DNA from 3 places in the Siminovitchia sp. FSL W7-1587 genome. Region 2 is predicted to be linked to each of the others. Evidence: riboswitches for the same ligand, from Rfam matches in the RefSeq annotation. Region 2 holds a riboswitch; each other region holds the start of a gene.
The links. Region 2 has a riboswitch for glycine ahead of NST31_RS11965 (ACT domain-containing protein). Riboswitches for the same ligand answer to the same signal wherever they lie in the genome.

Region 1 (4,500 bases), 1.8 Mb from region 2:
TGACGGCGAAATAGCCGCAATGCGGACCGCCAAAGGAAGCGGGAATGCCGAAAGGCTGGGCATCTCCGACCACAATATCTGCACCAATGGCGCCTGGAGGTGTTAAAACACCCAAAGAAAGCGGGTTGCTGGAAACGATAAACAGTCCTTTTACGTCATGGATGAGCGGTTCAATTTTCTTAAGCGGCTCAATTTGGCCAAAGAAGTTCGGGTATTGTACAATTACCGCAGCAACCTCCTCGTTGATTTCAGCCTTTAAAGCCTCCAAATCAGTCAAACCATCTTTATCGGGAATTTCTATCACTTCAACTGCCTGGCCTTTGGCATATGTCTTTAATACATCGCGTGATTCGGGATGGACCGTCCTTGATACGAGAACTTTTTTTCTTCTTGTATGTCCGGCAGCGAGCATGGCCGCCTCTGCAAGCGCCGTTCCGCCATCATACATGGAAGAGTTTGCAACATCCATTCCTGTTAATTCACATATCATTGTTTGAAATTGAAAAATGGCCTGGAGCTCACCTTGAGAAATTTCCGGCTGATAAGGCGTGTAAGCGGTGTAAAACTCTGATCGAGATATCACATGGTCAACGATTGTCGGGATATAATGGTCGTACACTCCCGCTCCCAAAAACGAAACATGTTGTTGTAAATCGGCATTTTTGGCAGCAAGCCGAGACAACTCCTTTAATAAGGCGGATTCGGATTTGGCTTTTTTAATATTGTACTCCCTTTTGAATCGCACTTTATCCGGTATATCCGAAAATAAGTCATCTATTGAATCTACTCCGATCGTTTGCAGCATTTCTTTCTTGTCTTCTTCCGTCATAGGCAAATAACGATGTTTGATCATATTTTTCTCCCCCATCCTATTTTTTTGGACGTGTATAAAATGGCGTTTTAATGATTTTTGCTTGTAAACGTTTTTTGCGCACAGCCACTTCCAACTCATTCCCTACTTCACTGTACTCAGACTGAATGAGAGCAAGGCCGATGTTTTTTTTCAGCGTAGGAGATTGTGTTCCCGACGTGACAAACCCAATTTCTTCATCATTCTTATATACGGGATAGCCATGCCTCGGGATGCCCCGCTCCAGCATTTCGATACCTACAAGTCTTCTAGAAACGCCGTTTTCCTTTTGCTTTGTCAGGGCTTCTTTTCCGATAAAGTCCTCTTCTTTATTGAGTTTTACGGCAAATCCGATGCCTGCCTCTAAAGGAGAAATGTCCGGGGACAATTCCTGTCCATAAAGCGGCAAAGTCGCCTCGAAGCGCAACGTATCTCGTGCACCAAGCCCACAAGGCTGAATCCCCTCTTCCTTGCCTGCTTTTAGCAGATCTTCCCATATTTGAGTGGCGTCTTTCGGGCTACAGTAAATTTCAAACCCGTCTTCACCTGTATACCCAGTTCGGGAAACAAGAGCTTTCGCTCCGTTTACATCAACATTCTGTTGAAATTTGAAAAATTTGACATCTCTTAAATCCACATTTTTTACAATTTTTTGCAAAATCAATTGCGCTTTCGGTCCTTGAATCGCAATCAAGGCATATTGGTCTGAGACATTCTTCACTTCGACATCTTTATCCGCGTATTGTGTTAACCAGGCAACATCTTTATCCGTATTGGCGGCATTCACGATCAACAAGTATTCTTCTTCATCAAGCCGATAGATGAGCAAATCGTCTACGACTCCGCCATTCTCATAGCACATTGCCGTATATTGAGCGCCGCCCTTCTTCAGTTTGGATACATCGTTGGTCATCAATTTTTGAAGAAACGCTTCACTCTCTTTCCCTGTCACCAACACTTCTCCCATGTGGGAAACATCAAAAATGCCTGCTCTTTCCCTGACGGCTTCATGTTCCTCTTTTATGCTGGAAAACTGGACAGGAAGATCCCAGCCGCCAAAATCAATTGTCTTTGCCCCGTACTTTTCATACAAAGGATACAAAGGGGTTCGTTTTAATTCTGACATTGTCCTTCCTCCTTTTTATCTTTTATGTAACATCAGGCAATAAAAAAAGACAGAAAAACCCCTATGAAAAGGTTTCTCTGTCTTGGGACCTGAAAGTTTGACCGCTTTAAGATCGGCTTTCTTCTTTGGTGGTTTTCTCGTAGGAAGAAAACGCTCTCCAGAGTTGCGTCAAACAAGAGTCTTTTTGCCTGAGAGATTCGCACGGGTTCGCGCTTGCTCCTTCGGCGCCGAAAATTCATCGGTCTCTCCTCTTGTCATCATTCGCCTATATTCTTTTTGAGACTGGTTATACTATTATCATGCGAAGCTTGCTAGTTACACACATCGTACCATTCTTTTGCCAATTGTTCAAACATTTTCCTCAATCATACATAGAAAAGGAGAGGCGTTCACGATGAAGGTACCTATCCAATCTGATACCCAATGGCTTCCGGGCTTCCTGGAGCGAATCGAACAGGATGGCCCTTGGGCCAATCAACAATTGTTCAAGCTGGCATTAACCGCGGAAAAACAGCTACTCGTTCCTGAGTTTGAGGGTCTAGTCGCACCGAACCATTTGCCTCAACTAACATTATTGCCCCATCAACTGGAAACGGCCACTGTCGTTGTGGAAAATATGAACGGCAAAGCCATTTTAGCTGATGAGGTGGGGCTGGGAAAAACAATTGAAGCGGGATTGATCTTAAAAGAATATATGATTCGCGGCCTTGTCAAACGGGCATTGATCCTTGTCCCTGCATCTCTCGTTTCTCAGTGGACATACGAGCTGAATTCCAAATTCCACATCCATGCCGTTGCGGCAACAAAAAGTTATGTATGGGGCCAGTATGACTGTATCGTTTCATCCATTGATACAGCAAAACGGAGCCCTCACTGCGACATCATTTCCGAACAAGATTTTGATTGTATCATTGTTGATGAGGCCCACAAGCTGAAAAATCATAAAACGAAAAATTACCAGTTCGTGCAATCTCTCCCCAAAAAGTATTGTCTGTTGCTGACGGCAACACCGATTCAAAATAAAATTGAGGAAATTTTCTACCTCGTCTCCTTGTTAAAGCCAGGCCATCTAGGGAGCCAAAGCAGCTTTTTGGAGAAATATAAAAATAAAAAATTATCAAAGCAAGAAAATGAACATTTAAAAAGCCTGATTAATAAAGTAATGATTCGGAACAGAAGAGCTGACACCAAAATTGAATGGACAAAGCGCCATGTTGAAACCATTCCGATTGAATTCAGCAAAGAGGAACGCGAGCTTTATGATGGGATTGATATATTAAGGGAGTCCTGTGAATCTTATACAGCAAATGCTTTTTCAATTATTACTTTACAGCGGGAAGCGTGCAGCAGCCGGGAAGCCGTTTATTTTACATTAAAAAACATGCTGCAAAAATATGAAAACCTCTCAGATGAATATGTGAACAAGCTTACATTTTTGCAAACAAAGATAGATGCCGTATCACAAAACTCAAAAGCACTGAAAGCGCTCGAATTGATTAAAAAAATCAATGATAAAGTGATTATTTTTACAGAGTACCGTGCTACGCAACTATACTTGCAATGGTTTTTGCAGCAGCACGGGATTAAATCTGTTCCGTTTCGCGGAGGTTTTAAGCGCGGGAAAAAAGATTGGATGAAAGAATTGTTCAAAAATCACGTGCAAGTACTGATCGCAACCGAAGCCGGTGGCGAAGGGATAAATTTGCAGTTTTGCAACCACGTCATCAACTTTGACTTGCCATGGAATCCGATGCGCCTTGAGCAAAGAATTGGCCGGGTGCACCGACTGGGCCAGAAGGAAGATGTGTATATTTATAACTTCGCAGTGAAAAATACAATTGAAGAACATATTGTCAATTTGCTGACGCAAAAAATTAAACTCTTTGAGCGTGTAGTCGGAGAATTGGATGATATTCTGGCAAAGCTGGAATTTGGCAGTATCGAGGAACATATGCATGATATTTTCAAGGAATCCAAGTCGGAAGGGGAACTGAAGGTGAAGATGGCAAACCTTTCCGCCTTCATCCAGTTTGCTGATTCCATAAGAGAGGAAAGTGAAACAAATGCTTCAACAAGAAATACATCAATATCTTGAGAACTTTTTTGAAGCGACGCAATGCACCATTTTGGAAAACGGCCCCGGATTTTTAACCGTCCAATTAACGATAGAAATGGATAAAGAACTGATGAATCGACCATTTTATTGGACATATTTAGAAAAGACGGGCGGAATACCCAATCCGGGAAAACTGACTTTTATTACAGATGAAGAAAAAGCTCCGGAAAATGTAAAGGGTGAATATATACATTTTGGCGCCCCCCGTCTTCACCAACTATTCCATTCAGCCAAAAAAATGGCAGCCTATATCCGGTTGTACGAACAGCCAAATCCACCTCCATTTCAATCCGTTCCGCTTTATCCCTGGCTGAATGTGAATTTGAAAATATCATATCGTTCCGACAGGAAACGGGATGTGTTAAAATCCTTCGGGCTCCATTTAATAAACGGCATGCTCGTCGATCA
Region 2 (4,500 bases):
AAAAACCTCTCGTAGTAATAAAGTCCTATTTTGTACGAAAGAGTTGACAAAGACACCTCTTTATATTAATTTTGCATTAGGGAAACTTTTTTGTGTATGTGCAATAATTAATGGGAAAGGGGAAATAGAAGTGCCATCATTCGCTTTACCGGAATTGAACTATGATTATGATGAACTCGAACCATTTATTGACGCCCGAACATTAGAAATCCATCACAGTAAACATCACGCTACATACGTCAATAACTTAAATACATTGTTGGCAGGCCATGAACATCTGCAAAATAAACCGATTGAGGATATCCTCAGCAACTTGGATTCCCTGCCCGAGGAAATACGGACAGGTGTCAGAAATAACGGCGGCGGGCATTACTGCCACAGCCTTTTTTGGGAAATCATGTGCCCAAAAGGAGGTGATGAACCAACAGGGGATATTGCTAAAGCCATCGAACATTACTTTAAAACCTTTGATAACTTCAAAGATAAGCTTTCCCAAGCAGCCATTTCCCGGTTTGGCAGTGGGTACGGCTGGCTTGTACTTGATGGTGAGGAGTTATCCATCATGAGTACTGCTAATCAGGACACGCCGTTAATGACCGGGAAAACACCGCTGCTTGTCATAGATGTTTGGGAACATGCTTATTATTTGAAGTATCAAAACAGACGACCGGAATTCGTCTCTAGTTGGTGGAACACTGTGAATTGGGATCAAGTGAATGAATTGTATTTGGAAGCGTTGAATAAAAGGTAATTGAGGCAAAGAAATATGCCATTAGCTCCCGGACTGGTGACCCGGGAGCTTTTTTTATGTTACTTAATTAATTAATGATTGCAGCGGTGCAGGAATACGCCCGCCCCGGCGGATAAGCTTCTCTGAGCTGTATTGGTTGACACCCAGTACTGGCGCCCGCCCAAGCAGTCCGCCAAATTCCACGATATCTCCTTCCCGCTTTCCCGGGACTGGAATGACGCGAACGGCTGTCGTTTTCTTATTAATCATACCGATCGCGGCTTCGTCCGCAATGATCGCAGCCAGCGTGGCAGGTGAAGCATCGCCGGATAAGGCAATCATATCGAGTCCAACCGAGCAAACACATGTCATGGCTTCCAGTTTGGATAAAGTGAGCGCCCGGTCTTCGATGCCCCGGATCATGCCCTCATCCTCACTCACCGGGATAAAAGCGCCGCTCAAACCGCCGACATAAGAACTCGCCATGGCCCCTCCTTTTTTTACTGCGTCATTCATTAAAGCGAGAGCCGCAATTGTCCCATGTGTTCCGACCCGCTCAAGGCCGATTTCTTCCAAAATATCGGCAACACTGTCATTCATGGCGTTCGTGGGAGCAAGTGACAAATCCATGATTCCGAACGGAACTTGGAGACGTTCTGCAACAACCCTGCCAAGCAGTTCGCCGGCTCGCGTGATTTTAAAAACCGTTTTCTTAATAATATCTGCCACTTCTCCAAGATCAGCCTCCGGATGGCGCCTTAAAGCATTTAACACGACGCCCGGGCCGCTGACTCCCACATTCAGCACAACTTCTCCTTCGCCCGCACCGTGAAAAGCACCCGCCATAAACGGATTATCCTCAACAGGATTACAAAAAACGACGAGCTTGGCACAGGCAATCCCGTTTCGATCCTTCGTCCTTTCCGCCGCTTCTTTTATAATCAAACCCATCTCGCGAACAGCATCCATATTAATGCCCGTTCTTGTTGTGGCAACAGAAATGGAAGAACAAACCCGCTCCGTTACGCTTAATGCCTCCGGGAGAGCGTCAAGCAGTGTTTGATCTCCTTTGGCAATGCCTTTATGAACGAGAGCAGAATAACCTCCGATAAAATCGACGCCAATTGTGGCGGCCGCTTTGTCCAATGTTTTGGCCAACTCCACCGCCTGCTCCTTCGTCGCATTGCCCAGCAACTCGGCAATTGGCGTGACGGAAATTCTCTTATTGACGATTGGAATACCGAATTCTTTTTCTGCCGCCTCCGCCGTGCTTTTTAAATTCCCGGCGTATTGTATGATTTTCTCATAAACCCGTTTGTTCATTTTTTCAAAATCAGAATCAGCACAATCCGACAGGCTGATTCCCATGGTGACGGTACGAATGTCCAAGTTTTCCATTTGGACCATCCGAATCGTTTCCATCATTTCGTTCAGCGCTATATTCATATACATTCTCCTTCTATATACGGTGCATCGACTGGAAAATCTCTTCCCGTTGAATATTAATTTGCTGTCCAATTTTCACGCCAAGTTCATCAAACTGTTTTTGCAAGCCTTCCAAATTTTCAATGCCCGTTACATCAACGACCATCATCATTGTAAAAAAATCTTGCAAAATGGTTTGCCGGATATCCAAAACGTTAATGTGGTGATCCGACAACACTTTCGTTACACTGGCAATAATCCCTACTTGATCTTTCCCAACCACGCTGACAACTGCGCGTCTTTTCTCCATGTTGTAATAGCCCCCTTCTTGAAATTGTAAACATAAAAAAAGATTGGATCTCTCCAATCTCCGAAAGTCAGTAGAATAACGTACATAAAAGTTCGTATGTTACTCTTCTGTCCTTTTGCCTGAGATTGTGAATCCTTCGGCGCCGCGTAAATCACGGTCTCTCCAGAAGCTGCTCCGGTTATAGTTTGATCCATAACCCTCATTGCTCATATTTTTGTCGATAAGTTATTTTAACAATCCGGCTCGTATTGAGTCAATAGCAGTTTTTAGAAACTTAGCACTCCCGTCTGATAATCGTGAAATAATAGCGCAAAGGACATTTCTTCTCATTCGCCTTTGCCATACCCTTCCGACTCGGATGATAACGCACTAGACCCGGGTTCCCGGCTTGGCCCAAATAAGATGCACCATGTTAAACCAGTGGCTTTCCACCTTGTCAATCTCGATTCCCGAAGCTTTTACAAGCTCCAGCATGTCACGATTATGATGACATCCGACCACACGGCAAAAAAGTGGATTGAAAGTCCTTTGGAATGTCGAAATCGCGACATGAGAGCTAATACCATGCTCCAATAATAAAATGTTCCCGTCAGGCTTACACCAACGCTGGATTTTTTGAAACATGCCGAGAGGATTTTCGTAACAACAAAATGAAAGCGTCGAAACAATGGTGTCGAACGATTCCTCATCAAAGCTCATTTTCTCGATGTCGGCACAAATAAAAACAGCATCCATGTGATGAGCGGCGGCCGCCACCCTGGCTTTGCGAAGCATCTCTTCACTAAAATCCGTCGCCGTCACCTTGACCCCTGAAGGATAGTAAGGAAAATTGGCTCCCGCCCCAACCGCCAGTTCAAGAACTTCTCCTTCGGCTTGACGAATCAACTCTTGGCGCCACCTTTTTAACGAAGCAGAATCCTTTCCCTTGGCATATCTTTTCGCTTGCCTGTCAAACAATCGAACCAGCTTCTCTTTTTTCACCATTCTTCCTCCTCGCTCCCGGCTTTATTAAAATATAACATGGTTCTGTAATATAGTGGCTTTTTTGTTTAGAACCTTGAAAATAGCGATTCCCAGGCTTGGTTACCAAGACATGTTCATGTTTTTTGGAAATATTTTGTAACCGAAAGTATATACAGATGAAATACGGCTGTCATATTCCCCTGTTATACTAAGACCTACGATTTAAAATAAAGGAGTTTTGCATGTTGAGAAAAATAGTCATATCTATGGTTACAGCATCTATTCTAGTATTAGGTTTTTCTGGAGCAGCTTCAGCGGCAACGGACACATATACAGTTAAAAAGGGAGATACACTTTGGGGTATCGGATTACAGCATAAGGTTTCCGTCAGCCAATTAAAAAGTTTGAACGGACTAACAAGTGACCTTATCATCCCGAATCAAGTATTAACGATTACGAATTCAAACGCGGCGGCGCCAGTCAATACAACAGAAAAGCCACAAGCACCTGTTCAGACTGCCAGTCCCGAAGCAACCGCGAATGAAACTACGAATGATACGACAAATGAAACTGCCAATAAAACAATCACAGTTACAGCGACGGCCTACACGGCCAGTTGCAAAGGATGTAGCGGCATTACCGCTACCGGCATTGATTTAATAAAAAACCCTAACGCCAAAGTCATCTCCGTTGATCCGAATGTCATACCTCTTGGGTCCAAAGTTCATGTAGAAGGATACGGAACTGCCGTTGCGGGAGATACTGGCGGCGCGATAAAAGGAAATAAAATTGACTTACACGTGCCTACTAATCAGGAAGCATTAAACTGGGGAGTCAGAACAGTTAAAGTAACAGTTTACGAGTAAACAGAGAATTAGGGGCTGTCTAAAAAGCTTCTAAAATAAATCAGTCGCAGAAAAACGCTTCTTATTTCTGCGACTGATTTTGCATTTTGACATATGTTTAAAACCCCAACATTTATATAGAGCCTTTATCAAAAAAATCGGAGCCCTAGACGGTCCCCGATTGAAATCATTCCATAATTTCCATTCCATTGTTTTTACAACATATA
Region 3 (4,500 bases), 950 kb from region 2:
GTGCGTGGATTGAAAATCGGATTCCTGAAATGACTCTTTCAAACTCTTTTTCTCGCACTCTATATGAGTGCATGGATTGAAATTTGTATTTCATCCTTTAAAGTGCCATCATCATCCGCGTCGCACTCTATATGAGTGCGTGGATTGAAATAACGCTATATATGGAGTTTTATGTCATTGTATCGTGTCGGACTCTATATGGCTTCGCAATGATTTTTTCCAACTTCCTCACATTATTCCTTCATGACCGCGGAAGCATAGTGGATTAATGTTTTACGGATTGGGAATTATCCATGAATCCTACTCATAGACGAAAACGTGCCGTTCGCTCAATCGAGAAAGGCAGAGTTTTCATTTTTTAGCATTTGCACATTGATAAGTTCATACGTTAGTTATGGATGTGTTTGCGGGAATATGGGTGATTCGGGCGAAGCGAAAAAATATCAGGACTGGAAGGAATGGACGACATGGAAGCAACGGGCGTAATAGGACAACATTTTATCGTGGATGCATATGATTGTAATGCTAGTGTCATTGATTGCGCTGATGAGGTAAAAAGTTTGATTTTAGAGTCCTTGAGAGAACTGCGATTGGAAATTCTGATGGCTTATTTCCATACGTTTTCACCCCAAGGAGTAACGGGTACGATCGTTATCTCTTCGTCCCATTTCTCTATTCACACTTGGCCTGAATACAGGTATACAGCTTTGGACTTATATACATGTTCCCATCAGGATGTCTGGAATGTGTTACAAAGATTTCTACGCAAAATAGGCGCAAGGCGCGTCTTTATGCATGAAATTCCAAGAGGGCATAAAAGCCGAATTTTTTCCGGAAATGAAAGTATTCGTGAGCCGGGAAAACCACTTCATGTAACAAATAAAGAGCGGGGAAATGAGTCGGACATGAAGGTTCTTAAAGAACTTATAAATGGAAAGCACAATATTTTGTATAGAGGATTCAGTGGTTTTCAGGATATTTTGCTTGTCGAGGGAAAAGACCTTCGATTGTATCTAAATGATGAGTTGCAGTTTTCATCCCTTGATGAAAGATATTACCATGAAGCACTGGTATTTCCGGCAATGGAACTGGCAAAAGCAAGAAAAAGAATACTGATTTTAGGCGGAGGGGACGGGCTGGCGCTTCGTGAAATATTAAAATATACTGATGTAGCACATGTAGATCTTGTGGATATTGACCCCGTCATGATTCGTTTGGCAAAAGACGAGCCCGCACTTGCTGCTATAAATGCCGGCTCGTTAAGGGATGGCAGGGTAAAGGTGCATATAATGGACGCGATGGAATACTTAAAGAAAACAATGGAGGGTTATGATGTCATCATCGTTGATTTTCCTGATCCCGCCGATCCTACAACCAGCTTATTATATACCAAAGAATTATTTATCGGGGCCGGCAGGCATTTGAATGCGGGAGGAGTCGTTTCATGCCAATCCAATTCCCCGAGGGATACTCCGAGAGTGTATTGGAGCATAGCCAAAACATTGAATACTGCTGGTTTCAAAACGAAAGCCTATTATACAGTGGTGCCGTCGTTTGGTGTCTGGGGATTCCATTTGGCCAGCCGTGAAAATATCATGAAAATAATCCCGGACATTTCAGTTCCCCATCGAGCAATCGACTCAAATCTAGAAAGATTATTTCATCTGCCTCCAAGTCTTCAGCCTCCGAAAACGGGCTTAATCAGTAACTGTATAAAAGACCTCAAACTTCATGTAATATACCAAAAAGAAATAAACCAATTTTGAGTATCTTACAATTTCTCAAGACAAGGGGATTTTTCATATCGAGTAATGATTCCTGTAATCGTCAAGAACCATCGAAAGCAGAGGGCCGAGGATTCCCGGGAGTACCCAGGCGGCGCGGCAGAGAGATCCTAGCGATTGGAAAAACGCAATTTGCCAAGGCTTCCCTTTTAGATGTTGTGAAAAATCTTGAGAATAGCACTTTCAGCGAATCCTTTTTCAGTTCTTTTTCTACAGCGGCTAGGGATAAATGCCATGCTTTCATGAAGAGTAAGGTACAGAAAAAGATTTTTTTATTGACAATCCCTTGAAGTTCAGATATATTATGAAATAATCAAATAATTGCGAATGACAATCACGGGAGAGACTAAACCGTTGGGTTTGGCACCGAAGGAGCAAGTCCCAAAAAATTCCTTGGGATCTAATCTCTCAGGTAAAAGTACCGTGCTTGGACGCGTCTCTGGAGAGCGCCTGTAAAGGCCACCAAAGGGGAATACTTCGTTATGAAGTTTTAAACTCTCAGGTAACAGGACAGAGGAAGGGTAGATTAAAATGCTATCTTTCCCCTGTCCTTTTTGTGTGCGAAAAAATACAAGGAGGGGAAGATAGGGAAAAGGAGGAACCAAAATGAGCTTGTTAAACGGGGATGTGGAAATTTATCGGGCTATTCAGGCAGAAAGAAAGCGCCAAGATGGATCATTGGAATTGATTGCTTCTGAAAATTTTGTCAGTGAAGATGTGATGGAGGCAATGGGTTCTGTTTTAACGAACAAGTATGCGGAAGGGTATCCGGACAAACGGTATTACGGAGGATGTGAACACGTAGACGTTGTTGAAAAATTGGCGATTGCCAGGTTAACGGCTTTATTTGATGCCCATTTTGCCAATGTTCAGCCCCACTCCGGTGCTCAAGCGAATACGGCTGTTTTCTTCTCGATGTTGGAGCCGGGCGATAAGATCATGGGGATGAATTTATCACACGGTGGGCATTTGACTCATGGAAGCCCCGTCAATCTGTCAGGAAAATGGTTCGATGTCGTCGCTTATGGTGTAAGAGAGGATTCCCACTTGATTGATTATGACGAGGTGGAAGCCATCGCTTTAAAAGAGCGTCCTAAAATGATCATTGCCGGTGCAAGTGCATATCCGAGAATCATAGATTTTTTCAAGTTTAAAGAGATTGCGGACAAAACGGGAGCCATTTTAATGGTGGACATGGCCCATATTGCCGGCCTTGTAGCCAGTGGCCTTCATCCTTCTCCCGTCCCGTATGCGGATGTCGTTACGAGTACAACACATAAAACATTGAGAGGCCCGCGCGGGGGAATTGTTGTGACGAATGATGAAGATGTGATGAAAAAAATAAACAAAGCAGTGTTTCCAGGCATTCAAGGCGGACCGCTCATGCATGTGATTGCTGCTAAGGCGGTGTCATTCAAGGAAGCGCTTCAACCGGACTTTAAAGCGTACACTCAACAAATTGTGTCAAATGCCTCAAAACTTGCTGAAACCTTATTAGAGACGGGGGCCCGGCTCGTTTCAGGCGGAACGGATAACCATCTTGTCTTGTTGGATGTGCGTGCTTGGGGACTGACTGGAAAAGAAGCGGAGCATTTGCTGGAAGCAGCAGGCATCACCGTCAATAAAAATACAATTCCATATGATCCGGAAAGTCCATTCGTGACGAGCGGGATTCGGATTGGAACCGCTGCTGTCACAACCCGCGGAATGAAAGAAAAAGATATGGAGCTCATTGGTCGCGCTATAGCGGATATTTTAAAGAGCAAGGGAGATCCGGCTGTTACGAAGCGCGTGCAAGAAACGATACAGCAACTTTGTCGCGAATATCCCCTTTATCAAGAGCTATTGGTTAGATAAAGTGGGGTGGCGAAAGTGATTTATAACAGTTGTTTTGATATTATCGGTCCAATTATGGTGGGGCCTTCCAGCTCTCATACGGCTGGTGTCGTGTCCATCGGAAAGTTTGCTTATGATCTTCTTGGGGGTGTTCCCGACTATGCCCATATCACTTTCTATGATTCGTTCGCGGAAACATATCGGGGGCATGGGACAGATAAGGCCATTTTAGGCGGCCTGCTTGGCATGGATACGGATGACCCGGGTATTCGCTATGCCTTCGATCTTGCGCAAGATGAAAAAATGAACGTTACGTTTCAAATGGAGAACCAATGTTCTTACTTTGACCACCCTAATACGCTAATGGTTGAAGTCAGAAGGAAAGGCAAGCGGCTGGAAATTGGAGGTGCATCCCTGGGAGGGGGGCTTTCAAAAATTTTTTACATGAATGAGCATCGGCTGGATCTGTTGTTGAATACCGAGATTGATATGGAGTGGATCAAAGAAACATATCTATCAGAAAGCAGGTGAAAAGAATGGAATTCTCTTCGATGGAAGAGCTGCTCCAACAGTGTCATGAAAAAAATTGGGGAATTGGCGAGCTTATGCTGGAATGGGAAGCAAGCAAGACCGGCCGAAGCCAGAAAGACATTTTCGAGAAAATGAAAGAGCGGCTTTTGAGGATGAAAGAAGCGGTTGAAACAGGCATTGAAGACAAGTCAACGGCTCCAAGCGGTATTTCGGGCGGTGACGCTTACTTGCTGCAACAATATAAAGAGAAAGGCAATTACCTGACAGGAAGCATAACGGTCGATGCCATGAAGTATGCGTTCGCGACTTCCGAAACAAATGCAAGGATGGGAGTCATTGTGGCCACGCC

Region 1: another riboswitch for glycine. It lies ahead of gcvT (glycine cleavage system aminomethyltransferase GcvT); the one in region 2 lies ahead of NST31_RS11965 (ACT domain-containing protein).
Region 3: another riboswitch for glycine. It lies ahead of glyA (serine hydroxymethyltransferase); the one in region 2 lies ahead of NST31_RS11965 (ACT domain-containing protein).

What each region holds. Positions count from the first base shown of each region.
Region 1 is NZ_CP150169.1:4,307,686-4,312,185, reverse strand. Features, by position in the region: gene gcvPA (aminomethyl-transferring glycine dehydrogenase subunit GcvPA) at 1-850, opposite strand, end outside; gene gcvT (glycine cleavage system aminomethyltransferase GcvT) at 870-1,976, opposite strand; glycine riboswitch at 2,143-2,237, opposite strand; gene NST31_RS20250 (SNF2-related protein) at 2,371-4,071, shown strand; gene NST31_RS20245 (YqhG family protein) at 4,040-4,500, shown strand, end outside.
Region 2 is NZ_CP150169.1:2,542,104-2,546,603, reverse strand. Features, by position in the region: gene NST31_RS11975 (superoxide dismutase) at 131-751, shown strand; gene NST31_RS11970 (PFL family protein) at 815-2,176, opposite strand; gene NST31_RS11965 (ACT domain-containing protein) at 2,190-2,465, opposite strand; glycine riboswitch at 2,563-2,641, opposite strand; gene NST31_RS11960 (class I SAM-dependent methyltransferase) at 2,835-3,449, opposite strand; gene NST31_RS11955 (3D domain-containing protein) at 3,674-4,294, shown strand.
Region 3 is NZ_CP150169.1:3,493,554-3,498,053, forward strand. Features, by position in the region: gene speD (adenosylmethionine decarboxylase) at 459-1,766, shown strand; glycine riboswitch at 2,112-2,218, shown strand; gene glyA (serine hydroxymethyltransferase) at 2,391-3,641, shown strand; gene NST31_RS16535 (serine dehydratase beta chain) at 3,657-4,151, shown strand; gene sdaAA (L-serine ammonia-lyase, iron-sulfur-dependent, subunit alpha) at 4,157-4,500, shown strand, end outside.